Regions from separate parts of the Pseudomonas sp. GM24 genome, predicted to be linked through region 2. Evidence: predicted binding sites of a transcription regulator. Region 2 holds the regulator's gene; each other region holds the start of a gene.
The links. Region 2 encodes sigma-54, which starts transcription at its own class of promoters, with help from an activator protein. Its sites were predicted from a motif close to ANTGGCATNNANNTTGCTNT; they were not measured.
Positions count from the first base shown of each region.

Region 1: a site for sigma-54 is predicted at 2,447-2,466, ahead of flgB (flagellar basal body rod protein FlgB). Genes of this name have one in related genera too.
Region 3: a site for sigma-54 is predicted at 4,199-4,218, ahead of glnA (type I glutamate--ammonia ligase). Genes of this name have one in related genera too.
Region 4: a site for sigma-54 is predicted at 4,519-4,538, ahead of glnK (P-II family nitrogen regulator). Genes of this name have one in related genera too.

Region 1 is NZ_AKJR01000051.1:7,103-14,355, reverse strand. It holds gene flgE (flagellar hook protein FlgE) at 1-780, opposite strand, end outside; gene flgD (flagellar hook assembly protein FlgD) at 811-1,536, opposite strand; gene flgC (flagellar basal body rod protein FlgC) at 1,552-1,995, opposite strand; gene flgB (flagellar basal body rod protein FlgB) at 1,999-2,406, opposite strand; gene cheR (protein-glutamate O-methyltransferase CheR) at 2,744-3,571, opposite strand; gene PMI23_RS08520 (chemotaxis protein CheV) at 3,618-4,550, opposite strand; gene flgA (flagellar basal body P-ring formation chaperone FlgA) at 4,634-5,395, shown strand; gene flgM (flagellar biosynthesis anti-sigma factor FlgM) at 5,545-5,871, shown strand; gene PMI23_RS08505 (flagella synthesis protein FlgN) at 5,920-6,387, shown strand; gene PMI23_RS08500 (flagellar brake protein) at 6,476-7,222, shown strand.
Region 2 is NZ_AKJR01000069.1:14,956-22,208, forward strand. It holds gene PMI23_RS10730 (KdsC family phosphatase) at 1-7, shown strand, start outside; gene lptC (LPS export ABC transporter periplasmic protein LptC) at 16-588, shown strand; gene lptA (lipopolysaccharide transport periplasmic protein LptA) at 575-1,120, shown strand; gene lptB (LPS export ABC transporter ATP-binding protein) at 1,120-1,845, shown strand; gene PMI23_RS10750 (RNA polymerase factor sigma-54) at 2,033-3,526, shown strand; gene hpf (ribosome hibernation-promoting factor, HPF/YfiA family) at 3,600-3,908, shown strand; gene ptsN (PTS IIA-like nitrogen regulatory protein PtsN) at 3,921-4,385, shown strand; gene rapZ (RNase adapter RapZ) at 4,388-5,245, shown strand; gene PMI23_RS10770 (HPr family phosphocarrier protein) at 5,261-5,536, shown strand; gene PMI23_RS10775 (ZIP family metal transporter) at 5,631-6,524, opposite strand; gene PMI23_RS10780 (superoxide dismutase) at 6,555-7,166, opposite strand; gene PMI23_RS10785 (hypothetical protein) at 7,168-7,253, opposite strand, start outside.
Region 3 is NZ_AKJR01000065.1:3,698-10,950, forward strand. It holds gene glnL (nitrogen regulation protein NR(II)) at 1-1,040, opposite strand, end outside; gene PMI23_RS10325 (DUF4124 domain-containing protein) at 1,272-1,895, opposite strand; gene PMI23_RS10330 (DUF4124 domain-containing protein) at 1,892-2,407, opposite strand; gene glnA (type I glutamate--ammonia ligase) at 2,697-4,103, opposite strand; gene thiI (tRNA uracil 4-sulfurtransferase ThiI) at 4,433-5,887, shown strand; gene typA (translational GTPase TypA) at 6,027-7,253, shown strand, end outside.
Region 4 is NZ_AKJR01000116.1:403-7,655, reverse strand. It holds gene PMI23_RS14760 (aldose 1-epimerase family protein) at 1-359, shown strand, start outside; gene PMI23_RS14755 (YifB family Mg chelatase-like AAA ATPase) at 356-1,849, opposite strand; gene PMI23_RS14750 (N-acetyltransferase) at 2,446-2,991, opposite strand; gene PMI23_RS14745 (BRO-N domain-containing protein) at 3,188-3,706, opposite strand; gene PMI23_RS14740 (accessory factor UbiK family protein) at 4,066-4,326, opposite strand; gene glnK (P-II family nitrogen regulator) at 4,740-5,078, shown strand; gene PMI23_RS14730 (ammonium transporter) at 5,117-6,454, shown strand; gene PMI23_RS14725 (secondary thiamine-phosphate synthase enzyme YjbQ) at 6,670-7,095, shown strand; gene sutA (transcriptional regulator SutA) at 7,198-7,253, shown strand, end outside.

The DNA.
Region 1 (7,253 bases), on a different contig from region 2:
AGGCGTGCTGACCTGCGTCAGATTGCCCGAACTGTCAAACGTCAGTGTCGAAGCAGTTGGAGGCGTCGTGAGTGGATTGCTACCGGTCGCATCCGGGTTACGCCCGTCCACCAGGGTGTAAACCTTCCAAGTGTTTTGGCCGGTTTTCACCATGTACTGATCCATGACGTGCGAGTTGCCCTGCGAGTCGTAGATCGGAGTGCTGAAGCTCTTCGTGTACGTCTCAAGCTTGCTTGGGTCGAACTTGACGGCGTTGGTGCCGGTATCAACGATCACCGACGCAGTCGAGTTCAAGTTGATGCTTGACGTTACCAACGAAGTCGATTTCGGCGCCAGGTTCGAGGTATCAATCTTCAGGTCGGTCAATACACCGTTGATGATCTTGCCGTTGGCGTCCACACCGTAACCCTGCAGGCGCGAGGTGTAGTCGGTGTTGGTGATGTAACCGGCGTTGTCGACCTTGAACGTACCGGCACGGGTGTAGGACACCGAGCCGTTGTTGCTCATGGTGAAGAAGCCCGAACCGTTGATGCCCATGTCCAGCACGTTACCGGTGTTGTTGATGTCACCCTGGGTGAACTGCTGGGAAACGTTGGCCAGGCGCACGCCGTTGCCGATCACTTTGCTGCCGCTGCCCAGGCGAGTGGCCGAGTAGACGTCTTCGAATTCTGCACGGGACGATTTGAAACCGGCGGTCGCGACGTTGGCGATGTTGTTGCCGGTCACGTCCAGTTGTTTGTTGGCTGCATAGAGACCGCTAAGGCCGATATTGAAAGACATATTCCACTCCTTTGTGCCGGTTAGTCGGCTCTATATACCAATGGTTTGTACTTTGGACAGGGCAACGGTGCCCTTGCCGGACAGGTTGAGCATCAGTTCGCCGCCGGTCTGGCTGATCGTCACGCTGGTGACGGTGGCCGGCAGGTACGTCGCCATATCGGTCGAGGTGCCATTGATCGATGCGTTGGCCTTGACGGTATAGGTACCGGTCTTGACCAGATTGCCGTCCTTGTCCTTGCCGTCCCAGGTGAAGCTCGCGGCGCCTGCGGCGCGACTGCCCAGATCGATGGTGCGAACCACCGCGCCGCTGCTGTCGGTGATGCTCACGGTGCCGCCGGCAATCGACGACGGAACGGTGACCGAACCGGTCATGCCTTTGCTCGGATCGTCGAGCTGAACCGAGTTGGTCTGCACGATCACATTGCGACCCACCAGCGACGAAGCCTGCAACGCTTGCGAGGAGTTGTAGTTGCCGGCCAGCGAACTGACCGTGCTGTTCAGCGTGGTGATGCCTTCCAGGCTGCTGAACTGCGCCAACTGCGCAACAAATGCGCTGTTGTCCTGCGGATCGAGCGGGTTCTGGTTTTTCAGCTGGGTGACCAGCAATTGCAGGAACGCGTCCTTGCCCAGGGCCTGGCCGCCGGTGGCGCTGTTAGTGGCCGAAGCAATGCCACCGGTGGTCGAACTGGTCTTTTTCGACGAGTTCGCCAGGATGTCATTCATGCTCAAGCTGCTGGTGGTATCGGAAACACTCATGGCCGTCGCCCCTTATTACTGACCGAGGGTCAGTACTTTCTGCATCATGGTTTTGGCGGTGTTCATCATTTCGGCGTTGGTCTGGAAGGACCGGCTCGCGGAAATCATGTCAGCCATTTCTTCCACCACGTTGACGTTCGGGTAGTAGACGTAGCCTTTGGCGTCGGCTGCCGGATGATTCGGCTCGTAGCGCGCTTCGAGGTTGCTCTGGTCTTCCACCACGCCGAGTACCTGCACGCCTTGACCAGCCGCGTCCTGGCTCTGGAACAGCGAATTGCTGCCGCTGTTCTGGCCGCCCTGAAACATGGTGGCGAACACCGGGTGACGGGCGCGATAGGTCTGATCGATGCTCGACGAGACGGTTTCGGCGTTGGCGATGTTCGAGGCCACGGTGTTCAGACGCGTGGTCTGTGCGCTCATGCCGCTGCCGGCAATGTTGAAAACGCTGGACAGGGACATGGATTACTCTCCGCGCAGGGCTGACACCAGCCCTTTGAATTTGCTGTTGAGCAGGGTGAAGCTGGCCTGGAAGCCGACGGCGTTTTCCGCGTAGTTCGACTGTTCCAGTTGGGCGTCCACGGTGTTCTGGTCGATCGACGGTTGCATCGGCGTGCGATACATCAGCGATTCGTCGCCGTTGCCCAGGCCTTCAGCTTCGATGTGACGGCTGTTGGTCATGTTCAGGGCGATGGTGCCGTTCGCATTTTTCTGGGTCTGTGCTTCAAGCACTTTGGAGAAGTCCAGATCCCGCGCCTTGTAGTTCGGGGTATCGGCGTTGGCGATGTTGTTGGCCAGCACTTCGGCACGCTGGGCGCGGAAGCCCAATGCCTTTTCGTGAATGCCGAGCGCTTTATCGAAGCTGATGCTCATGTCGGGAACCTTCAGGTGACCGGTTTTTCGTAACTGAGCTTTAGCAAGCGCCGTGCCAAACCACAAAACCCACATAAACCGGGGCTTTGCCGGGAGTCGGCAAAGCGGCAATGCCAGAAAAGCGGCAACCGGTTTCCGCCGGATGCCGCTTTTCTGCCGCTTCTTCCTGTTAACACCTCCCCCTGTAGGAGCTGCCGAAGGTTCGGGCTGCGATCGGACGATCTTTTGATCTTGTTCTTAAAAAACAAAATCAAAAGATCGCAGCCTTCGGCAGCTCCTACGTGAAGCATGCGGCAAAAAAAAGGAGCCCTTGAGGGCTCCCTTTTTTCCGCATGCTTCACTTCGCCTGGTAAATAATCCCCGGGCTGCACTGCACCATCTGGTAATGGTCCGGCAAACCGTTCAGCGCTTCGGAAGCGCCAAGGAACAGATAACCACCCGGCTTCAACGTGCTGTGAATGCGCAACAGAATGTCTTTCTTCACTTCGGCAGAGAAGTAGATCAACACGTTGCGGCAGAACACGATGTCGAACTTGCCCAGCGCGGCATAGCTGTCGAGCAGGTTGAACGAGCGGAACTCCACGCGGTTCTTGATCGGCGCCTTGATTACCCAGCGCCCCGGCCCTTTCGGGTCGAAGTAACGCTGCAGACGTTCCGGCGACAAACCGCGACCGATGGCCAGGCTGTCGTACTCGCCAGTCTTGCAGTTGGTCAGCATGAGGCCGGACAGGTCGGTCGCAACAATCTGCACGCCCATCTTCAACTGGCCAAGGTTGGACCGCTCGAACTCGTCGATCGACATCGACAGCGAGTACGGTTCCTGACCCGACGAGCACGCTGCCGACCAGATCCGCAGACGCTGGTTGGGGCTGGCCTTGATTGCTTCAGGCAGCACCTTGTTCTTCAAGACTTCAAACGGATAGGTGTCACGAAACCACAGGGTTTCGTTGGTCGTCATGGCATCGACCACTTGCTCGCGCAAACCGCTGCGCGGCTGGGTCTGGATGCGCTGAACCAGCTCACCCAGGGATTTGATGCCTTGCTGCTCCATCAGTTTGTTGAGACGGCTCGAGACCAGGTACTGCTTGTTTTCACCGAGCAGAATGCCACAGGCTTTTTCCAGGAAGACCCGGAACTGTTCGAAATCCAAATTACCCGTAGACAATGATGCCGCCTCTTAAATCGTGTTGACCGCCAGGGACAAAACGCCCCTAGCTGATATCTGCTGCTTTGATCCGGTCGACTACCCGGGATGCGAGGTCATCAGGACGGAATTTGGCCAAAAAGTCATCGGCACCGACTTTCTTGACCATCGCCTGATTGAATACCCCCGACAACGAAGTATGCAGGATGATATGAAGCTTTTGCATGCGTGCGTCGCCGCGGATTTCCGCCGTCAGGGTGTACCCGTCCATCTCCGGCATCTCGATGTCGGAAATCATCATCAGGAACTCTTCTTCCGGCTTCTTGCCCTCATCGACCAGCTTGCGCAGGTAATCCAGCGCCTGCTTGCCGTCGTTCAGCGCCACCACTTCGACACCGATCGTCTGTAGACAACGCGTGACCTGCTTCCGCGCCACCGATGAGTCATCGACCGTCAAGACACGCAACGACAGTGCTTTGGTCTGGGTCTCGACATCGACCACGCCCACCGAAATCGCTTCCGGTGTCGGCGCAACTTCCGCCAGCACTTTCTCGACGTCGATGATTTCGACTAACTGATTGTCCACCCGAGTCACAGCGGTCAAGTAATGATCGCGACCCGTGCCCTTGGGTGGTGGATGAATCTCTTCCCAGTTCATGTTGACGATGCGCTCCACCGAGCGGACCAGGAAACCCTGGGTCTTGGTGTTGTACTCCGTGATGATCACGAACGGGTTGTTCTTGTCTTTCAACGCTCCGGAACCGGTGGCCATTGCCAGATCAAGGATCGGAATGGTCGCCCCCCGGATATTTGCCACCCCGCACACGACAGGACTGGACTTGGGCATCAACGTCAGCGACGGGCACTGCAACACTTCCCGCACCTTGAACACGTTGATTCCATAGAGCTGCTGACCGTCGAGACGGAACAACAACAGCTCCAGGCGATTCTGCCCTACCAGTTGCGTGCGCTGGTTCACCGAATCCATTACACCAGCCATGCCCCAGACTCCTACACCAACGCCAAGTGTTGTTGCGACGCACATTCATTGCTAAACGGCACGGCGCTTGCTTTTTAACTCGTATGAACGCTCAAACGACATTTTTCCGACGCCTGACATCACCTCTTCGCAGAGGGCTTTGTGTCGCGTGCGCCATTTGCTGCTCTTTTGCTGGCAGCCCTGCCATTGCTGATGCGGTTACCTTGCCTGACATGCTTATCGGCGTCACTCAGGGCTTTCTTGAATTCACCGTAGAAGACTATCTGGCTACCAGTCAAACGGAAGGCCGCTATGAAATCGAAGTAAACCAGCTCGACCCGCGTATGCGCATGCCTATGTGCGACAAGGAATTGACAGCGACTCTGGAGAGCCCGGCACGTCCTTTGGGCCGGGTTACCGTGAAGGTCCGCTGTGAGGGCGCCTCGCCCTGGACCGTGTTCGTGCCCGCTCAAGTCCGCCTGTTTCGCGAGATTGTGACCACCACGCGGCCGCTGAAACGCGCAGGGATTATCGAGCCACAGGACGTGACCCTGCGAGAGCGCGACGTGAGCACGATCAACCAAGGCTTTCTGACCTCGGTAGACGAAGCGATCGGGCAGAAATTGACCCGACCAACGGTAGCCGATCAGGTCATTACCCTGGTTCATCTGGAACAGGCCGAAGTCATTCGCAAGGGCGATCAAGTGGTCATCACTGCGCGCAGCGGCACGCTCGCCGTGCGCATGCCCGGTGAAGCGCTGGCCAATGGCGGTTTGAAAGAACAGATCCGGGTGAAAAACCTCAACTCGCAACGGGTCATCAAGGCGCAAGTCACCGCGCCGGGCCAAGTGGAAGTGGCGATGTAGAAAACTGGCGCTAGCCCCGGCTGTTCCCTAAACTGTGCCGCAGCAGGACACGCGCCGGCGCATGCAAGGCTCATTGTAAATGTGCCTAAAGTTTTCCAGGGGATGGCCGAAAACATGGCAAGCGTCCAAATTCCCAGAGGTTTTTTATCATGGTCATCGATTTCAGCCGTTTGAACAGCTCCTCGTCACTTACGGGCAGTACACGTACCAGCAACGCCAAGGAAACCGCCGAATCCGGCACCTCCGCGCCGCTGAATACCCAGGCCGAAACGGCCAGTACCGCAAAAAGCGGGGAATCGGTACACCTCAGTAATGAGGCTCAACAGTTGCAGAAGGTCACTGACAAGCTGCGCGATCAACCTGCTGTCGACAAAGCCCGTGTGGCCGAGTTGAAAGCCGCGATTGCCGATGGCAGCTATAAAGTCGACAGCAACCGTGTAGCCAGCAAACTGCTCAACTTCGAAGCCCAGCGCTAGGCCTTTGCCGGCGCGAGGCTTTTGGACGCTTAATACCCAAGGCCAGCCATGCACGACACTAATTTATTGCAACTGATCAACGACGACTTTGCTCCAGCTCAACAATTGCTGGAGTTGCTGCAAACCGAATCTCTCGCGTTGCACGGTCGCGACATGCCACTGCTGGAAGAAATTCTGGCGCACAAACAGGCATTGATCATTCTGCTTGAACAGCATGGCCGCAAACGCAGCGAAATCCTCGCCAGCCTCAACCTGCCGACTGATCGTACAGGCCTTGTGCAACTGGCCAGCCAGTCGAGCATTGGCGAGCAGCTGTTGACGCAAGGCGATGCATTGACCGATCTGATCGCTCAATGCCAGGCCGCCAACGTCAAGAATGGCCAGTCCATTCAGATCCAGCAGGCCGCCACGGCCAATCAGCTGAAGATCCTCACCGGCGGTGAAGCGCCAGCGCTTTATAACGCCAGTGGCACCTTTGCCAAACCCGCCATACCGCGTCCGCTCAGCCAGGCATGAGCCGTTGATGCGCCAGCTCTATCAACCCGCGGAACATGCTGGCAAAATGCTGGCTAGTCGTCATATTTTGTCTGGAGATTGATTAACCGTGTCCAACGCCCTCAGCGCGGATGATGCTCCGCAGCCCCCTAAGGTGCTCACCACGCCACTGGAAATCTCCAGCAACCTGCGCCAGCTGCAAGAAAGCCACGATCCGCTGATCATTACCTTTCATGAGCGCAGCCAGCGCTTCCAGAGCTATCTGATCAAAGTCGACCGCGACAGCGCTTCGATCGCGCTGGACGAGATGATCCCGCGTGACGGCGAACGTTTCCTGCTGGCCGGCGAGCCGTTCAAGGTCGAAGGCTTTCATGACGGTGTGCGCATTGCCTGGGAATGCACCGGCACGTTGAATATCGAGGAATCCGACGGTGATCGCTTCTACACCGGCGAGCTACCGACCGAAGTGGTTTACCACCAGCGCCGCAATGCTTTCCGCGCCGCACTGAAACTGACTGATCTGGTCAGCGTTGAATTGGGCGGAGAAAAGCTCAAGGCGCCGATCAACGGCAAACTGCTGGATATCTCCGCGACCGGCTGCAAGCTGCGTTTCGAAGGCGATATCACTGATCGCCTGCAACTGGGCCAGGTCTATGACCGCCTGATTGCCCCGCCGCTGTTCGGCAACCAGCCGACCTCCGTTGAACTGCGTTATCTGCACTTCGAAGAAAAACTCAACATCACCTTCGCCGGCCTGCGTTTCCACAACATCAGTGGTCAGGCCGCGCGCAACGTTGAGCGTTTTGTGTATCAGCTGCAACGTGAGGCACGCCGTTTCGACAAAGACGATCTCTGATTCGTCCGGCCAATAAAAAGGGCAGCCCAGG
Region 2 (7,253 bases):
CCTGTGAGCCAAACCATGTTTAGCAAAAAATTTCGCAACTTCCTGCTGTTCGGCTGTATCGCGGCGATATTTGCCGCGGTGGGCTACTGGAACATCAGTCCGGAACGCTTCCTCGACAAGCCACCGGTGACGTCGGTCGAAACGCCTATCGACTGGTATGCAACCAACACGCACACCCTGCAATACCTGCCGGACGGCAAAGTGCAGTATGAAATGACCTCCGACAAGGCCGAGCACGTCAAGGCTACCGATGTCACCCTGGTCACAAAGCCGGACCTGAACATGTATCGCGGCACCGACTTCCCTTGGCACGTGACCAGCGAACGCGGCGAAGTGAACTCGGGCGGTACCGAAGTTGAACTGATCGATTCGGTACGCGTACAGCGCACCGATGAGAAAAAACGCGGCACTCTGATCACCAGCACCCGCATGACCGTGTTCCCGCAGCAAGAATATGCGCAGACCGAGCAACCCGTTAGAATCGAGGGTGCTGGCGGTGTATCGACTGGCGTCGGAATGAAAGCGTACCTGAAGGAAAGCAGGATACACCTGCAATCGAACGTAAGAGGACAGTATGAGGCTCGTTAAAACCCTCCCTATTTTGCTCAGTCTGGGCGCAGCACTGGGAAGCGTGAGCGCCTGGGCTCTGCCGAACGATCAGCAGCAACCTATCCGCATTCAGGCCGACGACGCCCAACTGGATGACAAGAACGGCATCGCCACCTACAAAGGTGATGTGATCATCACCCAAGGCTCGATGATCGTTAAAGGCAACACGGTGACCATCACCCGTACGCCGGCTGGCGATATCGATGTCGTGACGTCGGTGGGCAACCTCGCCTACTTCGAACAGTTGCAGACTCAAGGTGATGCCAAGCCTGTACAGGGCTGGGGCGTAACGATCCAGTACCACGCCGCGCAAAACCGCGTTGTACTGATCGACAAGGCCAAGGTTGTCGATAAGGACAACAACACGACGCAAGGCGAGAAAATCGTCTATGACACCGTGAAGAAACTGGCCAGCGCCGGTCGCGCTACCGGCAGCAAGGTCACCGAGGCGCGTCCGCGCATCGACATGGTGATCCAGCCGAAGAAGAAAACCGACGAGAAAACCCAGTAATGGCAACTCTGAAAGCTCAGCACCTGGCCAAGGCCTATAAAAGCCGCCAGGTCGTGCGTGATGTCAGCCTGTCGATCGACAGCGGCCAGATCGTCGGCCTGCTCGGCCCGAACGGCGCCGGCAAGACGACCTGCTTCTACATGATCGTCGGCCTGGTACAGGCCGATCAGGGTCGCGTGCTGATCGATGATCTGGACGTCAGCCACCAGCCGATGCACGGTCGTGCCAAGGCCGGTATCGGCTATCTGCCGCAAGAAGCGTCGATCTTCCGCAAACTGTCGGTGGCCGACAACATCATGGCCATCCTCGAGACCCGCCAGGAGCTCGACAAGGCCGGCCGTCGCAAAGAGCTGGAAAACCTGCTGCAGGAATTCCACATCAGTCACATCCGCGACAACCTCGGCATGAGCCTGTCCGGTGGTGAACGCCGCCGTGTGGAAATCGCTCGCGCGCTGGCAACGGCACCGAAATTCATCCTGCTCGACGAACCGTTCGCCGGTGTCGACCCGATTTCGGTCGGCGACATCAAGCAGATCATCCACCACCTCAAGGCCAAGGGCATTGGTGTACTGATCACCGACCACAACGTCCGTGAGACGCTGGACATCTGCGAAACTGCTTACATCGTCAACGACGGTCAGTTGATTGCCGAGGGCGATGCAGAAACCATCCTGGCCAACGATCTGGTCAAGGAAGTGTATCTGGGCCACGAGTTCCGCCTGTAAGCGCAACAGTGCCCGGTGCGCCGCCCGGGCGCTGTATCGATTCAAGCAGGATTTAATACGCTTTAATTGTTACAGCGCTCTAGGCAAACACTTCAGTTTCAGGCATATAATTTGCTTAAGTTTGGCGCTTCGGCGCCCTGTAGTGGATGGCGCATAGCGCCGGCGAATAAGGTGTTAAGCCCCTGCCATGAAACCATCGCTAGTCTTGAGAATGGGCCAGCAGCTGACGATGACACCGCAGCTGCAACAGGCCATCCGTCTGCTCCAATTGTCGACCCTGGATCTGCAACAGGAAATCCAGGAGGCTCTGGAATCCAATCCGATGCTCGAACGCCAGGAAGAAGGCGACGACTTCGACAATTCCGACCCCATGGCCGACAACGCCGAACAGAAGCCCGCCACCGAAATCCAGGAACCGTCCTATCAGGAAACTGCCCCGACGGTGGACAACCTCGAGGAGGGCGAATGGAACGAGCGCATCCCCAACGAGCTTCCGGTCGACACCGCCTGGGAAGACGTCTACCAGACCAGTGCCAGCAGCCTGCCGAGCAGCGACGATGACGAGTGGGACTTCACCACACGCACCTCCGTCGGCGAGAGCCTGCAAAGCCATCTGCTGTGGCAACTGAACCTTGCACCGATGTCCGACACCGATCGCCTGATCGCCGTCACCCTGATCGATTGCATCAACAATCAGGGCTACCTGGATGAAACCCTCGAAGAGATCCTCGAGGCGTTCGATCCGGAACTGGACATCGAACTGGACGAAATCGAAGCCGTCCTGCACCGCATTCAACAATTTGAACCAGCCGGCATCGGCGCCCGCAACCTCGGCGAATGCCTGCTGCTGCAATTGCGCCAGCTGCCAGCCAAGACGCCTTGGCTGGCTGAAGCCAAGCGTCTGGTCAGCGATTACATCGACCTGCTCGGCGGCCGCGACTACAGCCAGTTGATGCGTCGCATGAAGCTCAAGGAAGACGAACTGCGTCAGGTCATCGAACTGGTGCAGAGCCTGAATCCGCGCCCAGGCTCGCAAATCGAGTCGACTGAAGCCGAATATGTTGTCCCTGACGTTATCGTGCGCAAGGACAACGAGCGCTGGCTGGTCGAGCTCAATCAGGAGTCGGTGCCACGCCTGCGCGTCAATGCCCAGTACGCCGGTTTCGTGCGTCGCGCCGACACCAGCGCCGACAACACCTTCATGCGCAATCAGTTGCAGGAAGCCCGCTGGTTCATCAAGAGCCTGCAGAGCCGCAACGAAACCCTGATGAAAGTTGCCACCCAGATCGTCGAGCATCAGCGCGGTTTTCTGGAGTACGGCGACGAAGCCATGAAGCCGCTGGTCCTGCATGACATCGCCGAAGCGGTCGGCATGCACGAATCAACGATTTCACGGGTGACCACACAGAAATTCATGCATACCCCGCGCGGTATTTATGAGTTGAAATACTTTTTCTCCAGCCACGTCAGCACCTCCGAAGGCGGCGAATGCTCGTCCACAGCGATCCGCGCGATCATCAAAAAACTGGTTGCAGCGGAAAATCAGAAAAAGCCGTTGAGTGACAGCAAGATCGCTGGTTTACTGGAGGCACAAGGCATTCAGGTGGCTCGCCGCACCGTCGCCAAGTACCGCGAATCCCTCGGGATCGCGCCTTCGAGCGAACGCAAGCGGTTGATGTAAGCCACGTTACAGCGTTCCAGTGGCAGGCTTTTCGGCCTGCCGCTTTATGCACTGGCAACGAAGGAGAAGCTGTATGCAAGTCAACATCAGTGGACACCAACTGGAAGTGACCCAACCTCTGCGTTCCTACATCGAGGAAAAACTCCAACGACTGGAGCGACATTTCGACAAGATCACCAACGTGCAAGTCACGATGTGCGTCGAAAAGCTGAAGCAGAAAATTGAAGCCACCTTGCATATACCCGGCAGCGAAGTGGTCGCTAACGCAGAAGATACTGATATGTATGCTGCGATCGACTCACTGACCGACAAGCTGGATCGCCAACTCAAAAAGCATAAGGAAAAGACCCAGAGCCTCCTTCAGGGCGCTACCGGTCGTTAACATCCCTAATCCATGATCCGACTTGAAACCATCCTGACCCCCGGCCGTTCCCTCGTGAACGTGCCGGGCGGCAGTAAAAAGAAAGCCCTCGAACAAATTGCCAACCTGATCGCCCGCGAAGTGCCGGATCTGGAGATGCAAGATGTCTTCGAGGCGTTGATTGCCCGTGAAAAACTCGGCTCCACCGGTTTTGGTAACGGCATCGCCATTCCTCACTGCCGTCTCAAGGGTTGCCAGTCGCCTATCAGCGCCTTGATGCACCTTGATACGCCAATCGATTTCGACGCCATTGATGGCGCTCCGGTTGACCTGCTGTTCGTACTGCTGGTCCCGGAAGCCGCCACCGATGCGCACCTGGAGTTGCTGCGTCAGATCGCCAGCATGCTCGACCGCAAGGACGTGCGCGATAAACTGCGTAGCGCCGCGAGCAACGAAGCCTTGTATCAGGTTGTCCTGGACGAGCAGAACGGGCATTAATCATGCGCTTGATCATCGTCAGCGGCCGTTCCGGCTCGGGTAAAAGTACGGCTCTGGATGTCCTTGAGGACAACGGCTATTACTGCATCGACAACCTTCCTGCAGGCTTGCTGCCGGAACTGGCCGAACGCGCGCTGATTCACACTGAGCTGGCGCAACCGCTGGTGGCCGTGTCCATCGATGCGCGCAACCTGCCGAGCCACCTGACGCGCTTTCCGGAGCTGCTTGAAGATGTCCGGGGAAAGCACATCCAGTGCGACGTTCTGTATCTGGACGCCGACGAAGAAACCCTGCTCAAGCGTTTCTCCGAGACTCGCCGTCGCCATCCACTGAGCAACGCCAACCGCTCGCTGGCCGAGGCGATCCAGGATGAAACCGCCCTGCTCGGCCCGATTGCCGACCTCGCGGACCTGAAGATCAACACCACCAATCTGAACCTGTATCAGCTGCGCGACAGCATCAAGCTGCGCCTGCTGAACCAGCCGGAGCCGGGGACCGCATTTCTGGTCGAGTCCTTCGGCTTCAAGCGCGGCATGCCGGTCGACGCGGATCTGGTATTCGATGTGCGCTGCCTGCCCAATCCGTACTGGAAGCCGGAACTGCGCGCGCAATCAGGTCTCGATGCGCCGGTGGCTGAGTACCTTGCGGCGCAGCCAGAGGTCGAAGAAATGTTCCAGGACATTTTCACTTACCTGCACAAGTGGCTGCCGCGCTTCGCTGCGAGCAACCGCGCCTACGTCACCATTGCCATTGGCTGCACCGGCGGGCATCACCGCTCCGTCTACCTGACCGAACGCCTGGGTCAGGCCCTGCAGAAAACCCTGAAGAACGTCCAGGTTCGCCACCGCGACCTCACTTAAAGGATTCACACCGCGATGCCTGCTCTGGAAATCGAAATCATCAACAAGCTGGGCCTGCATGCCCGCGCATCGGCCAAGTTTGTTGGAGTGGCCGGGCAGTATCCGGATTGCACGATCAGAGTGGGTCGTACACCAGAGACCACGATTGATGGCAAAAGCATCATGGCGATGATGATGCTGGCGGCTGGCAAGGGCACCAAAATCTATCTGAGTACTGAAGGGCATCAGGAACAGGAAGCCCTGGATGCGCTGGTGGCGTTGATCAACAACTACTTCGACGAAGGCGGCTGACAGCCAAAGTCAAAAGATCGCAGCCTGCGGCAGCTCCTACACTGGAATGCGTTCCCTGCAGGAACTGCCGCAGCCTGCGATCTTTTGCTCTGCTTCAACCCAACGCCGTATCCATCACCATCATCAGACAAAACCCGATCAGCAAACCAAGACTGGCCAGCTTGTCATGACCATTGCGTCGCGACTCGGGAATCACTTCGTGGGTCACTACCAGCAACATCGCCCCTGCCGCGAGCGCCAGACCTAACGGCAACAACACCTGCGCCAGACTGACCAGCCAGGCACACAACAGTGCAAACACCGGTTCAACCAGACCAGACGCCGCGCCGATCAGGAACGCCTTGATCCGCGACATCCCCGCCCCGGCCAGCACCAAGGCAATCACCAGACCTTCCGGTACATCCTGCAAAGCGATGCCCATGGCCAGACTGTCCGCATCCGGCATGCCGCCGCCGGCGGAAACGCCGACGGCCATACCTTCCGGTATGTTATGGGCAATGATGGCGAACACGAACAGCCAGATACGCGGCGCAATTACCGGATGCTCAGGTGTGCCGACCAACATTTCCGGCGAAGCTCCGGATAACTGACGATCAACCAAATACAGACCGAATGCACCGAGCATGATGCCGAAGCAAATCAGGCCGCTGGATGACCAAGGTGTCAGACCCAGATTTTCGGCGGCGGCAATGCCCGGCACGATCAGCGAAAACGCCGTCGCCGCCAGCATCACCCCCGCGCCAAATCCCAGCAAGGTGTCACTGAGTGCCTGCGGCATGCGCCGAATCACCAGCACCGGAACAGCGCCAAGCGCCGTGCCGAGGGCGCAGATCGCGCCGCCCTGAAGCGCCCGTGACAGTCGCGGTTCCAGATTCAGCCATTCCAGTCCGTGGGCAACCAGCAAGGTCATGCCCGCCAACAGCAATAGCGAGCCCACTGCGTAGCGAAACATACGCCCACTTCCGATCGCCAGTGTTTCAGTGCCCATAGTCAGCCTTGGATTGTTTTTATAAAAGACTTAAACCAGTGCGGCGTGATAGCGCGCAGCAACTTCAGGCCAATTGATCACGTTGTAGAACGCGCTGATGTATTCCGGACGACGGTTCTGATAACGCAGGTAATAGGCGTGCTCCCACACGTCGAGACCGAGAATCGGCGTGTTGCCGTTCATCAGCGGACTGTCCTGATTGCCGCTGCTCTCCACGATCAGCTTTTTCTCGGGCGTCACACTGAGCCAGGCCCAGCCGCTGCCGAATCGGGTCAGTGCGGCTTTGGTGAAGGCTTCCTTGAAGCTGTCGAGACCACCCAGTTGCTCATCAATCGCCTTGGCCAGCGCGCCATCCGGTTTACCGCCGCCGCTCGGCACCATCACTTCCCAGAACAGCGAGTGGTTGGCGTGACCGCCGCCCTGATTGATCACGGCCGCACGGAGTTTTTCCGGCAGATCCTTAACGCTGGCGACCAGTTTTTCTACCGGCCACTCCGCATATTCAGTGCCTTCTACGGCGGCGTTGAGGTTGTTGATGTAGGTCTGGTGATGTTTGGTGTAGTGAATCTCCATGGTCTGCGCATCGATATGCGGCTCGAGGGCGTCGTAGGCGTAAGGCAAGGCAGGCAAGGTAAAAGCCATTTCAATGGACTCCATGGTGATGTGGGACAGGCGCGCGGCGCGCATTGCCGGTATCCGGGTGCAGCAGGCGCTGGGTGCGCGGGTATT
Region 3 (7,253 bases), on a different contig from region 2:
GTGGTGTGGCCTGGATGGCTGTCACACTCGATCAGGCCCTGGTGCTGGCTGATGATGTTCTGGGTAATGGCCAGGCCCAGCCCGGTACCGTCCGGGCGACCGCTGACCATGGGAAAGAAAATGGTTTCTTGAAGTTCCGCCGGGATCCCCGGACCGTTGTCGATGATCTCGATCTTGGTCACCAGACGATGGCGGACGTGGCCGATGGTGAACTGGCGCATGGTTCGGGTGCGCAGGCTGATGCGGCCCAGGCGCAGCTCGTTCTGGCTGCTGATCGCCTGCATCGCGTTGCGCACGATGTTCAACACCGCCTGAATCATTTGCTCGCGGTCGATCAAGACGTCGGGAATGCTTGGGTCGTAATCGCGCACCAAGGTGATGCAGCCCTGACTTTCGGCTTCAACCAGTTGGCAAACGCGCTCCAGCACTTCGTGGACGTTGCACATGGCCAGCGACGGCAGCTTGTTCGAGCCGAGCATGCGGTCGACCAGATTGCGCAGGCGGTCGGCCTCTTCAATGATCACGTTGGTGTAATCGCGCAGGCTGTCTTCCGGCAGCTCGCGGGCCAGCAGTTGCGCGGCGCCACGGATACCGCCGAGCGGATTCTTGATTTCATGGGCGAGACCGCGCACCAGCATCTTGCTGGTTTCCTGCTTGGACAGCTGCGCCTCTTCCTTGGTGATCCGCAGCAAGCGGTCACGCGGATGAACCTCCAGCAGGAGCATGGTCGCGCCGTTGCTGAGGATCGGCGTCACCGCGTAATCCACGGTCAAGGTCTGGCCGGTGAGGGCGGTGAGCATCGCTTCGCGTTTGGTAAACGGGTGCGCCTGCTCTACCGCTTGGCGCAACGAATTCAGCGCCTCGGTGGATTCGGTAAACAGCTCGCTGATGAATTGCCCATGGCTACGCTGCCCGCTGATGGCGAGCAGCATCTCCGCCGCCGGGTTCATGTACTCGAGGCGCAATTCGGCGTCGAGCAGGATGGTGGCGGTGGTCAGGTTGTCGAGCAGCAAACGGTGGATTGCGTCGCTAATAGTCATCGGAGCCTCTTTTGGGGGCGGAGCGTGCGCAAATAACAAGCGTCGGTGAACTGAAAATGCAAAAACCAAACCAAGGCTCTGAAAAGAAGCGTTCAACGCCTGAAACAGGCGTTTGACGCTCGTTTGAGTGGCAGGGTGCCAGCTCGAACGGGAAGTTTCGAACCAAAATGGGTTGGATTGTGGGTACGGTGCAATCTATTGCACCAATATAGTGCGCAAAGCTGAACGGCGTTAGAAGAAACGCAGGAAGGGATTTTTCGGCTCTTCGGGTTTGTCTTTCAACGGGCATTCCGGACGTACGCCGTAGTCGTCGGCGACGCAGGGTTTGACCTGGCGTTTCTGCGCGAGAGAGATGCGCAGCATGTGGAACGGCTGGTTGGCGGTGCGTTCGACGGTGCGGCCCTCGGCATCGAGTATTTCCACGGACAGGTTATGGCTGCCACGATCAATGTTGTTCAGCGGGAACACCGGACTCAGACCGGGTTCGCCGGTGGCTTGGCCATCCAGCAACAGGCGATAACGGTGGCCGCGTTGCAGGCCGGGTTCGCTGGTGACGCTGACGATGATCTCGCCGGCACTGCTGCGAATTGTGGCATCGGGTTCGGGCACCAGAATGCGCAGCATGTCGTAGTGGAACGGTGGTTGTTCCGGGGATTTTTTTGCGGTGGTGATCGGCGCAGCGGCGCCGGGGTTGGCCGACATGCGATTGCTGGTCGCGATCGGTACGCGCTTGGCGTTGCTGCGGGGCTGGTCGGTGTAGACACGATTGCCCTGAGCATCGGTATAGGTGAAGACCTCTGCTGAGGCTTGCAGCATCAGCAGCGCCAGCACGACGAACAAGCTTGCGCGGATCATGGCTTGTGTACCCGCTGTACGCTGAGAGGTACTGGCGGGCTCTGCTGGATGACCGTTTGCCCGTCAATCACCTGCACCGCTAAACGATGTTCGCCGCGATCTACGTTTACCAGTTGCAGGATTGGCACGTTGCTCGGCTGACCGTAAGGCTCATCGTCCAATACCAGCCTTAATTGATGGGGCGGTCGAAGGCGCGGCTTGATCAGCACATTGACGGTGAAGGTGCCGTTGTTGGCGCGCAATGCTTCTTCGGTGGGCAGTCCGGCGAGTTCAAGAATGTCATAGGCGTTGGGCGCAGGTTCACGGTTGTCGGTTTCGGGCGCGGGTGGTGCGCTGGGCGCCTGAGGCTCGACCCGATTGAGCGGCGGCAATTCCACCGGTTGTGCCTGCACGCCGTCCGGCGAGTGATCGCTGTACACCGTGTGGCCGTTGGCATCGGTGTATTTGTAGATCTGCGCGGCGGCGGGCAGGGCGATCATCAGCAATAGAATGTAGAGAAAGGTGCGACCCATGAAATCGACCGGGATTGAAAGCGATGGGGTGCAGCATAGGACAGGTGTGGCGGTTGGCCCAACCCTGCACACATCCAGAGATCATTCATACACCACAATTGATCGTTCCCACGCTCTGCGTGGGTACGCCTCAAGGGACGCTCCGCGTCCAGTGACGCGGAGCGTCACGGGCTGCATTCCCACGCGGAGCGTGGGAACGATCAGCATCACGTCATAAATGGCAGGCAATAAAAAAGGCCTCCCGAAGGAGGCCTCTTTTTGTCACGCCGAAAAACGCGGCGCTACCGGATCAGCAGCTGTAGTACAGCTCATATTCCAGTGGGTGTACGAAGGTGCGAACCTTGATTTCTTCTTCCGATTTCAGCGCGATGTAAGCGTCGATGAAGTCGTCGGAGAATACGCCGCCCTTGGTCAGGAACGCGCGGCCCTTGTCCAGCTCTTCCAGGGCTTCTTTCAAGCTGCCGCAAACTTGCGGGATCTCTTTCGCCTCTTCAGGCGGCAGGTCGTACAGGTTTTTGTCAGCAGCGTCGCCTGGGTGGATCTTGTTCTGGATACCGTCCAGACCGGCCATCAGCAGTGCTGCGAAGGCCAGGTAAGGGTTGGCAGCCGGATCCGGGAAGCGGGCTTCGATACGGCGGGCTTTCGGGCTCGACACGTAAGGAATACGGATCGAAGCGGAACGGTTGCGAGCCGAGTAGGCCAGCATCACCGGAGCTTCGAAGCCTGGTACCAGACGCTTGTAGGAGTTGGTCGCCGGGTTGGTGAAGCCGTTCAGGGCCTTACCGTGCTTGATGATGCCGCCGATGAAGTACAGAGCGGTATCGGACAGGCCGGCATAACCTTCACCGGCGAAGGTGTTCTTGCCGTCTTTCCAGATCGACATGTGCACGTGCATGCCCGAACCGTTGTCGCCGTACAGTGGCTTCGGCATGAAGGTCGCGGTGCGACCGTAAGCGTCAGCAACGTTGTGCACAACGTACTTCAGGGTTTGGGTTTCGTCGGCTTTCTTCACCAGGGTGTTGAACTTGACGCCGATTTCGTTCTGGCCGGCAGTCGCCACTTCGTGGTGGTGAACTTCGACGGTCAGGCCCATTTCTTCCAGTGCGTTGCACATGGAGGTACGGATTTCGTGGTCGTGGTCGAACGGCGGAACCGGGAAGTAGCCACCTTTGACGCCTGGACGGTGCCCCTTGTTGCCGCCTTCGATGTCCTGGTCGGACATCCACGAACCTTGCTCGGAGTAGATCTTGAACATCGAGCCGGAGATGTCCGACTTGAATTTCACCGAGTCAAAGATGAAGAATTCTGGCTCAGGACCGGCGAACACGGTGTCACCGATACCGGTGGCTTTCAGGTGTTCTTCGGCACGCTTGGCGATCGCACGTGGGTCGCGGTCGTAGCCTTGCATGCTCGAAGGTTCGATGATGTCGCACACCAGGATCAGGGTGGCGTCTTCGGTGAACGGGTCGAGAACGGCAGTTTCGTCAACCGGCATCAGGATCATGTCGGAGGCTTCGATGCCTTTCCAGCCAGCGATGGAGGAACCGTCGAACATTTTGCCGACTTCGAAGAAGTCTTCATCCAGCGCATCGCGAGCCGGCATGGTCACGTGGTGCTGAGTGCCTTTGGTGTCCGTGAAGCGCAGATCAATCCACTTGACGTCATGATCTTTGATGAGTTGAACCGTCTTCGACATATGTCCTCCGGGTGGCTTCGGGCTTAGTAGTGGATGCCCTTAGAATTTGGGTGATGCCGGCGCGAATACTCTGCCAAGGCAACCTGCCTCACAAGGGAGCAAATTGCATGCCAGTGCCCCAGCATGGGTTTTTTGCCCCAAATTCACGCTTATAAAGGTGCAAAGCGCCTGAATGCGGAAAATCTCGCCCCCTAATGTAGCGCCACAAATCGAAAATGACCCGTTTTGGTGCATGCAAAACCTTCTGCACATTAACTGGTTAAACCTTGAGCAATTTCCGCTATAATCCGCGCCCCCCTTTTTCGGCTGGCCGTTCGCGCGCTGTTTTCATGAAACTAATCGTAAAAGTCTTCCCCGAGATCACCATCAAAAGCCGACCTGTCCGGACGAAATTCATCCGCCAGTTGGCCAAGAACATCCGCACCGTGCTCCGCGACCTGGACCCGGCCGTGGTGGTGAACGGTGTGTGGGACAATCTCGAACTGGAAACCCGCGTTACCGATCCCAAAGCCTTGAAAGAGATGGGCGAGCGCCTGACCTGCATGCCGGGCATCGCGCACTTTCTGCAGATCGACGAGTACCCGCTGGGCGACTTCGACGACATCACCGAGAAGTGCAAACAGCACTACGGCGATGCACTGGCCGGGAAGATTTTCTCGGTGCGTTGCAAGCGTGCCGGCAAGCACGCATTCAGCTCGATGGATGTCGAAAAATACGTCGGCAGCAAGCTGCGCCGTGAGTGCGGTGCCGCCGGGATCGACCTGAAAGCGCCGGAAATCGAAGTCCGCATCGAAGTTCGCGACAAACGGTTGTTTGTGATCCACAGCCAGCACAACGGTATCGGCGGTTACCCGCTCGGCGCCCTTGAGCAGACGCTGGTATTGATGTCCGGCGGCTTTGACTCGACCGTTGCGGCCTACCAGATCATTCGCCGCGGCCTGATGACGCACTTCTGCTTCTTCAATCTGGGCGGGCGTGCCCATGAATTGGGCGTGATGGAAGTCGCGCATTTCATCTGGAAGAAGTACGGCAGCTCGCAACGCGTGCTATTTGTCAGTGTTCCGTTCGAAGAAGTGCTGGGCGAAATTCTCGGCAAAGTCGATAACAGTCATATGGGCGTCGTATTGAAGCGTATGATGTTGCGCGCGGCCTCCAATATCGCCGACCGCCTGCAGATCGAGGCGCTGGTCACCGGCGAGGCGATCTCCCAGGTGTCGAGCCAGACGCTGCCGAACCTGTCGGTGATCGACTGCGTGACCGACAAACTGGTCCTGCGTCCGCTGATCGTGGCGCACAAGCAGGACATCATCGACACGGCCAACGAGATCGGCACTGCCGATTTCGCCCGGCACATGCCGGAATACTGCGGGGTCATTTCGGTCAATCCGAAAACCGCCGCCAAACGCGGTCGTGTTGAACACGAAGAGAAAGAATTCGACATGGCAGTCCTCGAGCGTGCGCTCGAAAACGCCAAACTGGTGCCGATCGATCGGGTGATCGACGAATTGGGCCAGGACGTACAGATTGAAGAAGTCAGCGAAGCACTGGCCGGCCAGATCGTGATCGACATCCGTCACCCGGATGCCGCCGAGGATGAGCCGCTGGAACTCGCTGGCGTAGAAGTACAGACGATGCCGTTCTACGCAGTGAACGCTCGTTTCAAGGAGCTGGATCCGACTCGCCAGTACCTGCTGTATTGCGACAAAGGCGTGATGAGTCGCCTGCATGCTCACCATTTGCTCAGTGAGGGGCATGCCAATGTGCGCGTTTATCGACCGAGCTAAGTGCCCGGGGCTGTTTGCCTGTGGCCTGCGTCACCGGCCCCCCGACACCGCCGTCAAGCTGTAACGGCCATGCCGGACACTACTGCTAATCGCTGCCAAGACTTGTCAGCAAACCGAATCCTCTGATCGAGATACACAAGTGATCGAAAATCTACGCAACATCGCCATCATCGCCCACGTTGACCATGGTAAAACCACCCTGGTAGACAAACTCCTGCGTCAATCCGGCACCCTGGAACGCAACGAGCTCAACGACGAGCGCGTGATGGACTCCAACGACCAGGAAAAAGAGCGCGGTATTACCATTCTGGCGAAAAACACCGCCATCAACTGGAACGGCTACCACATCAACATCGTGGACACCCCGGGCCACGCCGACTTCGGCGGCGAAGTTGAACGCGTAATGTCGATGGTTGACTCCGTTCTGCTGCTGGTTGACGCTCAAGACGGCCCTATGCCGCAAACTCGTTTCGTGACCAAGAAGGCTTTCGAAGCCGGCCTGCGTCCAATCGTGGTAATCAACAAGGTTGACCGTCCAGGCGCGCGTCCGGACTGGGTTCTGGATCAGATCTTCGACCTGTTCGACAACCTCGGTGCTACCGAAGAACAACTGGACTTCCAAGTTGTTTACGCTTCGGCCCTGAACGGTATTGCCGGTCTGGATCACACCGCCATGGCGGAAGACATGACCCCGCTGTACCAAGCGGTAGTCGACCACGTTCCGCCTCCGGCCGTTGACCGTGACGGTCCGTTCCAGATGCAGATCTCCGCTCTGGACTACAACAGCTTCCTGGGTGTTATCGGTGTTGGCCGTATCGCTCGTGGTCGCGTCAAGCCGAACACCCCGGTTGTCGCTATCAGCGCCGACGGCAAGCGCCGCAACGGTCGTATCCTGAAGCTGATGGGTCACCACGGTCTGCACCGCATTGACGTTGAAGAAGCAGCAGCCGGCGACATCGTCTGCATCAGCGGCTTCGACGAGCTGTTCATCTCCGACACTCTGTGCGATATCAACACCGTCGAGGCGATGAAGCCGCTGACCGTTGACGAGCCAACCGTTTCCATGACCTTCCAGGTAAACGACTCGCCATTCTGCGGTAAAGAAGGCAAGTTCGTGACCTCCCGTAACATCAAGGATCGTCTGGACAAAGAGCTGCTGTACAACGTTGCACTGCGCGTTGAAGAAGGCGACTCGGCTGACAAGTTCAAGGTTTCCGGCCGTGGTGAGCTGCACCTCTCGGTACTGATCGAAACCATGCGTCGCGAAGGCTTCGAGCTGGCCCTGGGCCGTCCTGAAGTGATCATCCGTGAAGTTGACGGCGTGAAGCAGGAACCGTTCGAAAACGTAACCATCGACATCCCTGAA
Region 4 (7,253 bases), on a different contig from region 2:
CCAAAGGCGAAACCCTGACGGTTTTGCACAATAAGGTCGGCAGCCTCGGTGTTTCTGTTGGCTTCAATACCCAGCAGTTGCCGGTGTTTTCCCTGTGGAAAAACACTGACACTCAAGGTCAGGGCTATGTCACCGGGCTGGAGCCGGGCACCAGTTTTTCTTACAACCGCCGCTATCAGCGTCCGCTGAATCTGGTGCCGACCATTGCACCCAAAGAACACAAACAGTTCCAGATCAGCTACAGCCTGCTTGCGGACAAAGGCGCTGTGGATAACGCCTTGAAGCGTGTGACCGAGATTCAGGCCGGGCGCGACACCGAAGTGCGGCAGACGCCGCTGGTTGATCTGACCGAGCATTAAGGAATTGCCGGCCGGTATTGCAGTGCCTCGGCCAAGTGTTCGCGTTTGATTGCATCGACTTGCTCAAGGTCGGCCAGTGTCCGGGCGACTTTGAGTAGGCGATGCGCTGAGCGTAGCGATAGCGTCAGCCGTTCACAGGCTGATTCCAGCCACTTCTCATCGGCTGTGGATAACTTGCAGTGCCGCTTCAATCCCGGCAGATCGAGAAACGCATTGGCACAGCCCTGACGCTTCTGCTGTCGTTCGCGAGCCTCGGCCACCAACGCCGCAGCGCTGGCGCTGTCTTCTCCCGGCTTTACCTGCGGGTTCAACGCCGTCGCTTCCCGCGCCACTGTCAGGTGCAGATCAATCCGATCGAGCAACGGCCCCGATAGCTTGTTGCGATAGCGCTGGACCATGTCCGGTGTACACGAGCACTTGCCGCTGGGCTCGCCAAGATATCCACAGGGGCAGGGATTCATCGCCGCCACCAACTGGAAGCGTGCCGGAAAACGTACGCGATCCTTGGCTCGGGAAATCACGATATGACCCGACTCCAAAGGCTCGCGTAAAACCTCCAACACCTTGCGATCAAATTCCGGCAACTCATCGAGAAACAGCACGCCATGGTGGGCGAGCGTAATCTCGCCGGGTTGCGGTTTCGAACTGCCGCCGACCAGAGCCGGCCCGGATGCCGAGTGGTGCGGTTGACGGAAGGGGCGCTGCGGCCAATGGGTCAGCGGCGCGCCACTGGCGACTGACTGAATCGCCGCGACCTCCAGTGCTTCACTCTCGGCCAGCGGCGGCAACAGCCCCGGTAATCGGCTGGCCAGCAACGTCTTGCCCGTCCCCGGTGGTCCGCTGAACAACAGGTTGTGCGCACCCGCAGCGGCAATCAGCAACGCTCGTTTCGCCGCCAGTTGCCCCTGTACTTCATTCAAGTCGGGATAAGGCTTGCTGGCATGCATCAGCCCGTCGGAGACATAGGGTTCAACCGGCGTATGCCCATTGAAATGCGCCACCGCCTCCAGCAAATGATCCACCGCAAACACCTTCAACCCCGAAGCCAGACACGCCTCCTCGGCATTCGCCCGCGGCACCACCAACGCACGACCCGCCTTGCGCGCCGCCAGTGCGGCCGGCAACACCCCACGCACCGCTCGTACCGCGCCGGACAACGCCAACTCACCCAGACATTCCACATCATCCAGCGTCAGACACGGCACCTGCACACTCGCCGACAGAATCCCCAAGGCAATCGCCAGATCAAACCGCCCGCCATCCTTGGGCAGATCCGCCGGCGCCAGATTCAAGGTGATCCGCCGCGCCGGAAACTGCAGCCCGGAATTGATGATGGCGCTGCGCACCCGATCCTTGCTCTCCTTCACCGCCGCCTCGGGCAGCCCGACCATGGTCAGCGACGGCAGACCGTTGGCCAGATGGACTTCGACGGTGACAGCGGGGGCTTCCACGCCTATCTGGGCGCGACTGTGGACGATGGAGAGGGACATGGTCGTTCCTTGAGCTGAATCGGGGGGCCGCTTCCTGCGGGTTTTTGAAGGGTAGTTGAGCCGGGTTTCAGTGCTGAAATAGAGGTTTACAAGACGTATCAAGACCCGATGGGCTGTCAGTGCTTGCCTGAATTGGAGCGTTGACTCTCGCTCGGCATTGACGGATCCTCCCGCTCGAGGACTGCAACTGCGCATTCGTCGGGACTGGGCACCAGTAAAAGCTCCCCCGCATTTTTGGCAGCAGAGAAAGCTGGTTTCTCTGAAGTAGTGACGACGGGCCAGCTCGTCGGATTCTGAACCCATGGTTGCAAAGCCAGGAGCTAAAGAATCGCTGCGACTACTCCTCCAAACACAAAAAAGGCGTCCTATGGACGCCTTTTTATTTTTGACTCAGGATCTTCTACCGGCCAGCGGGCCGCTTGGCTCAAGCTCTGGCCCACACGTAACAGCAACTTCAATAAATCGCCGTTGGTTGGCTGACATATCCCCAGCCAACCGGAGTGCTTCGAGATGTAGTTCAACAATCTGAAGAAGCTTTGCCTTTCGCTTTTTTGGGCTCATACGCACCTCGTGCGATTGGGTTGTTGATTTCGATGTTATTGACCGTTCACAGAAATGACAAGCCGGTTGGAGTGGTCGAATTCGAACCCCAGTTTCCGGTAGTAAAAAACAACATTCGGATCAGGATCCTGAATTTCGATTTCTTTGCATCCTAGCGCTCGCGCATAGTGATCTGCGACAAGCAGAGCAATCGGCGCGATCCTGCCGCGAAGCGGGTGCGCCCTGTCCGGATGCCCTTCCAACAGAATAATCTTTAAGCAGATAGAGCTTGCGCGCGGGGTCGCATAGCACATGCCGCAAAGAATCTGTTTGTACCATATCGCCAAATCCAGACCTTTCGCATCTTTACTTTTCCAGTCTGCAACGTCATCCCAAGGGAAAATTGTTGGCCCCTCCCAGAGAAAGTATTGCTTTATCGCCGCAGGGGTAATTGGCTCAAACTTGACCGCTGCTGCATCAATATTTGGGATTCTCGGGGCAATGTTCTTTAGAAAGAGTTTGTAGGCGATCTTTCGCGAGTTTGATCTGAATGTCTGGTTACGAAGATCCGTTGCTTTGCCTTTTCTTCTCATTGTTTTCATCTGTTTGGATCTGGTCGCAGAAGATAGCCAGCAGAGAGGGGGCAGCGAAATCAGACGTGAGGGACGCGTTTTGTAGGACGTTACTTCTGTGAGTGGAGGATTTCGGAGTAGGAGGGGTGGAGATAACGAAGACACAAAACAGGTCATTTCAGTGGTATCACTGAAATGACCGTTGGTGAGGTTGCAGCGCAAAAATTCAGATCAATTGTAGAGCCTTTCTCCACCATGAGTTCACAACCGTGCGGTTTGCCTGTTCTCGCTCCGTCACCATGTGTGGCACATCCTGCAACCGTATCCACGGCTGGTTATTCCAATGCAACAAGCTCAATGTCATGTCCGGCCAACTGAGCAAGCTGAGGTGTGGGCGTTCGCTTGTGCTGGGGTGTTGGGCGTCGCGCAGGGTGGGGATGACCTGGTGGGTGAGCCATTCGCGCAGGGCTCGGTATTCGGGGCAGTAGTGGTAGACGAGGAGAGCGTAGATGCCGGACTCGCTGATCAGCAGGGTGTTTTCGATCTGGTTGTGGATCAGGGTTTTTCGGGTTTGGTATTGGTCGGGGTCGAGTTTTCGCAGCATGCGTTCGTTGAGGTAGATGTGCAGCAGGCGACTCAGGTCTCGGGCGCAGAACCAGGGTTGGTTCTGGATGAGGAGGGCGTGGAGGGGGAGTTTGTGGCGGGTGAATATGTGCGGGGTCAGATAAGTATCTTCTTGATTCATTGAGCAGTTCCTCTTGCTTAAGGGGCTGCCCTCAATCGTCGCCAAACGATTGGGTGGCAGTTGTACGCGGGTTGGCGAACCGGAGCAAAAGGAACCCGGCAGACCCGAAGGTCTCCCACGCACAACCGCCATGAAACGATGTGGCGGTAAATGTAGCCGCCATCATGGTTGTCGTGCGCCTTAAGCTGTTCGGGTCGCCAAACCCGCTGCTGAACATTCAGCATCGGGTGAGCTTAGAAACCTGGGCTTTTCGGCGCAATCGGACGGCGGTCATTCAGGTTGTAGGACGTTGCCGGGATGGTTGAAGGGCTGGAGATCAAAAGATCGCAGCCTTCGGCAGCTCCTACAGGGGGAGTGGATTATTCAGCCGGAGGTGTCAGCTTCGCTTCCATCTCAGCCACCTTCGCTTCAAGGCTTTCGAGGCGGGCACGAGTGCGCGCCAACACAACCATCTGACTATCAAACTCTTCACGGCTCACCAGATCGAGTTTGCTGAAGGCACTCTGCAGCAGCATCTTGAACTGGCTTTCGATTTCGGCTTTCGGCAGCGGGGTGTCGCCGCTGAAGAGGCGGGAGGCGGTGCCGCTCAGGGCGTCGAGGAAGTCTTTGGGCGCGAGCATGGTGGATGTCCTGGAAACAATGGCCGGCAGTGTATCACGCAGTGTCTATAGTCAATCTCGTGGTCAGGGATGCACGCTTTTCGCGCAGGCGGACGGATGGCGACGCACCGTTGTTGTGCGTATCCGGATGGCGTTTTGCACGGGATGCCTTGCGGCAGCGGCCAAGGGATTGAAATCAGGGGATTTTGGCGAGATGGCAAGGTTTCTGCTTAGTCACCTTCGACCCATGCACTGATGCAGTCGCTGTGACGAATGCAGTGCGGCAGACGGAGCGGGGAGTTTCGTCAGCAGCGGTTAGCTGGCGTCAGTCGGGCAGGTAAGGCCGACGATGCGTTACAAAGCCAGGCACTGCGCTTAGACTTGAGTCGGGTTTGTTTTCCTGGGGCAAGTCCACCAATTCGGGAGAGAGTTTCATGAAGCTAGTCACTGCCATCATCAAGCCGTTCAAGTTGGACGACGTGCGCGAGTCGCTGTCCGAAATCGGCGTGCAGGGCATTACCGTTACTGAAGTCAAAGGCTTCGGCCGGCAGAAGGGTCACACCGAGCTGTATCGCGGCGCGGAATATGTGGTCGATTTTCTGCCCAAGGTGAAAATCGACGTGGCCATCGACGACAAGGATCTGGATCGGGTGATCGAGGCGATCACCAAGGCGGCCAACACCGGCAAGATCGGTGACGGCAAGATCTTCGTGGTCAATCTGGAACAGGCGATTCGCATCCGTACCGGCGAAACCGATACCGACGCGATTTAAACGCCGCCACAAACCCCAACGCCCCAGGAGAAAACAATATGACTCTGCGTAAATTCGCAGGGCTAGGAGCCCTGTTGTCCATCGTAATGCCAAGCCTTGCAATGGCGGCAGACGAAGTGGCGGCCCCAGTCCTCAATTCCGGCGACACTGCCTGGATGCTCACCTCGACGGCACTCGTGCTGTTCATGACCATCCCCGGCCTGGCGCTGTTCTACGGCGGCATGGTTCGCTCGAAAAACATTCTTTCCGTGATGATGCAGTGCTTCGCCATTACCGGTCTGATCAGCATCCTGTGGGTCATTTATGGCTACAGCATTGCGTTCGACACCACCGGCATGGAGCAGGGCGTCGTCAACTTCAACTCGTTCTTCGGCGGCATGGGCAAGGCGTTCCTCGCCGGTGTCACGCCTTCGAGCCTGACCGGCCCAGCGGCTTTGTTCCCTGAGGCGGTGTTCATCACCTTCCAGATGACCTTCGCGATCATCACCCCGGCGCTGATCGTCGGTGCGTTCGCTGAGCGGATGAAGTTCTCCGCGATGCTGATCTTCATGGGCATCTGGTTCACCCTGGTTTATGCACCGATCGCGCACATGGTCTGGTCCGGCAACGGCGGTCTGATGTGGGACTGGGGCGTACTCGACTTCGCGGGCGGCACCGTGGTGCACATCAACGCCGGTGTCGCCGGTCTGATTGCCTGCCTGGTGCTGGGCAAGCGTAAAGGCTTCCCGACCACCCCGATGGCTCCGCACAACCTCGGTTACACCCTGATGGGCGCGGCGATGCTGTGGGTCGGCTGGTTCGGCTTCAACGCCGGCTCCGCTGCAGCGGCCAACGGCACTGCCGGCATGGCGATGCTGGTCACTCAGATTGCTACCGCTGCTGCGGCACTGGGCTGGATGTTTGCCGAGTGGGTCACCCACGGCAAGCCAAGCGCACTGGGTATCGCATCGGGTGTGGTGGCCGGTCTGGTCGCGATTACTCCGGCTGCCGGCACCGTGGGCCCGATGGGTGCACTGGTGATCGGTCTGGCCGCAGGCGTGGTGTGCTTCTTCTGCGCCACCACCCTGAAACGCAAACTCGGTTATGACGATTCCCTGGACGCGTTCGGCGTGCACGGTATCGGCGGTATCCTCGGCGCGATCCTCACCGGTGTGTTCGCAGCTCCGGCTCTGGGTGGCTTCGGCACCGTTACCGATATCGGTGCGCAAGTGTGGATTCAGGTCAAAGGCGTGGGCTTCACGGTGATCTACACCGCGATCGTCACCTTCATCATTCTCAAGGTCCTGGACGCCGTCATGGGTCTGCGTGTGACCGAGGAAGAAGAGTCGGTTGGCCTCGATCTGGCACAACACAACGAACGCGGCTACAACCTGTAAGTACGCGCATTAAAAAATTTGCCCGGTTCGCCGGGCATTTTTTTGTCTGGAATTTGTCGCAGAGAGAGCAGCTGAAAGGATTTTTCGTACGGCTTTGGTCGTGTTTACGACGAGCGTTTTTCTGCGGCCAATGGCTTACATCATTGCAGGATTATTAGGGCCTTTGTTTTTTCCCAGAGCGCGCTAGAATGCGCCCCGAACGTTCGGAGAACTGTATGTGGCAACAGACTCTGATAACCCTGCGGGCACGGCCCCGGGGCTTTCATCTGGTAACGGACGAGTTACTCGCGGGGCTGCCTGAACTCAGGGAGTGTCGGGTCGGTCTGTTGCATTTGTGGCTGCAGCATACCTCGGCGTCGTTGACCATCAACGAGAACGCCGATCCGGCGGTACGTCGCGACTTCGAACGATTTTTCAATCGTCTGATCCCACAAGGAACAGACGGCTATGAGCATAACGACGAAGGCCTGGACGACCTCCCGGCGCACTTCAAGGCCAGCGTGCTTGGCTGCCAGATCAGTCTGCCGGTTTCGGCAGGTCGCCTGGCACTGGGGACCTGGCAAGGCGTTTATCTGGGCGAGCACCGTGATCATGGCGGTGCCCGAAAAGTCCTCGCCACCTTGCACGGTGAAGGGGCATAAACCGTTGGTCACCAATGGTTACTGATTTTTTAACGGCGACTTTCGACAGTTGCCAAAGCTGGTCTATAACTAATCTGCTTTTCGCAAGTCATGAGGTAGAACATGAGCGACGATGATCTGGAAAACGACGACCTCGAAGTAGGCGACGAAGACGAGGC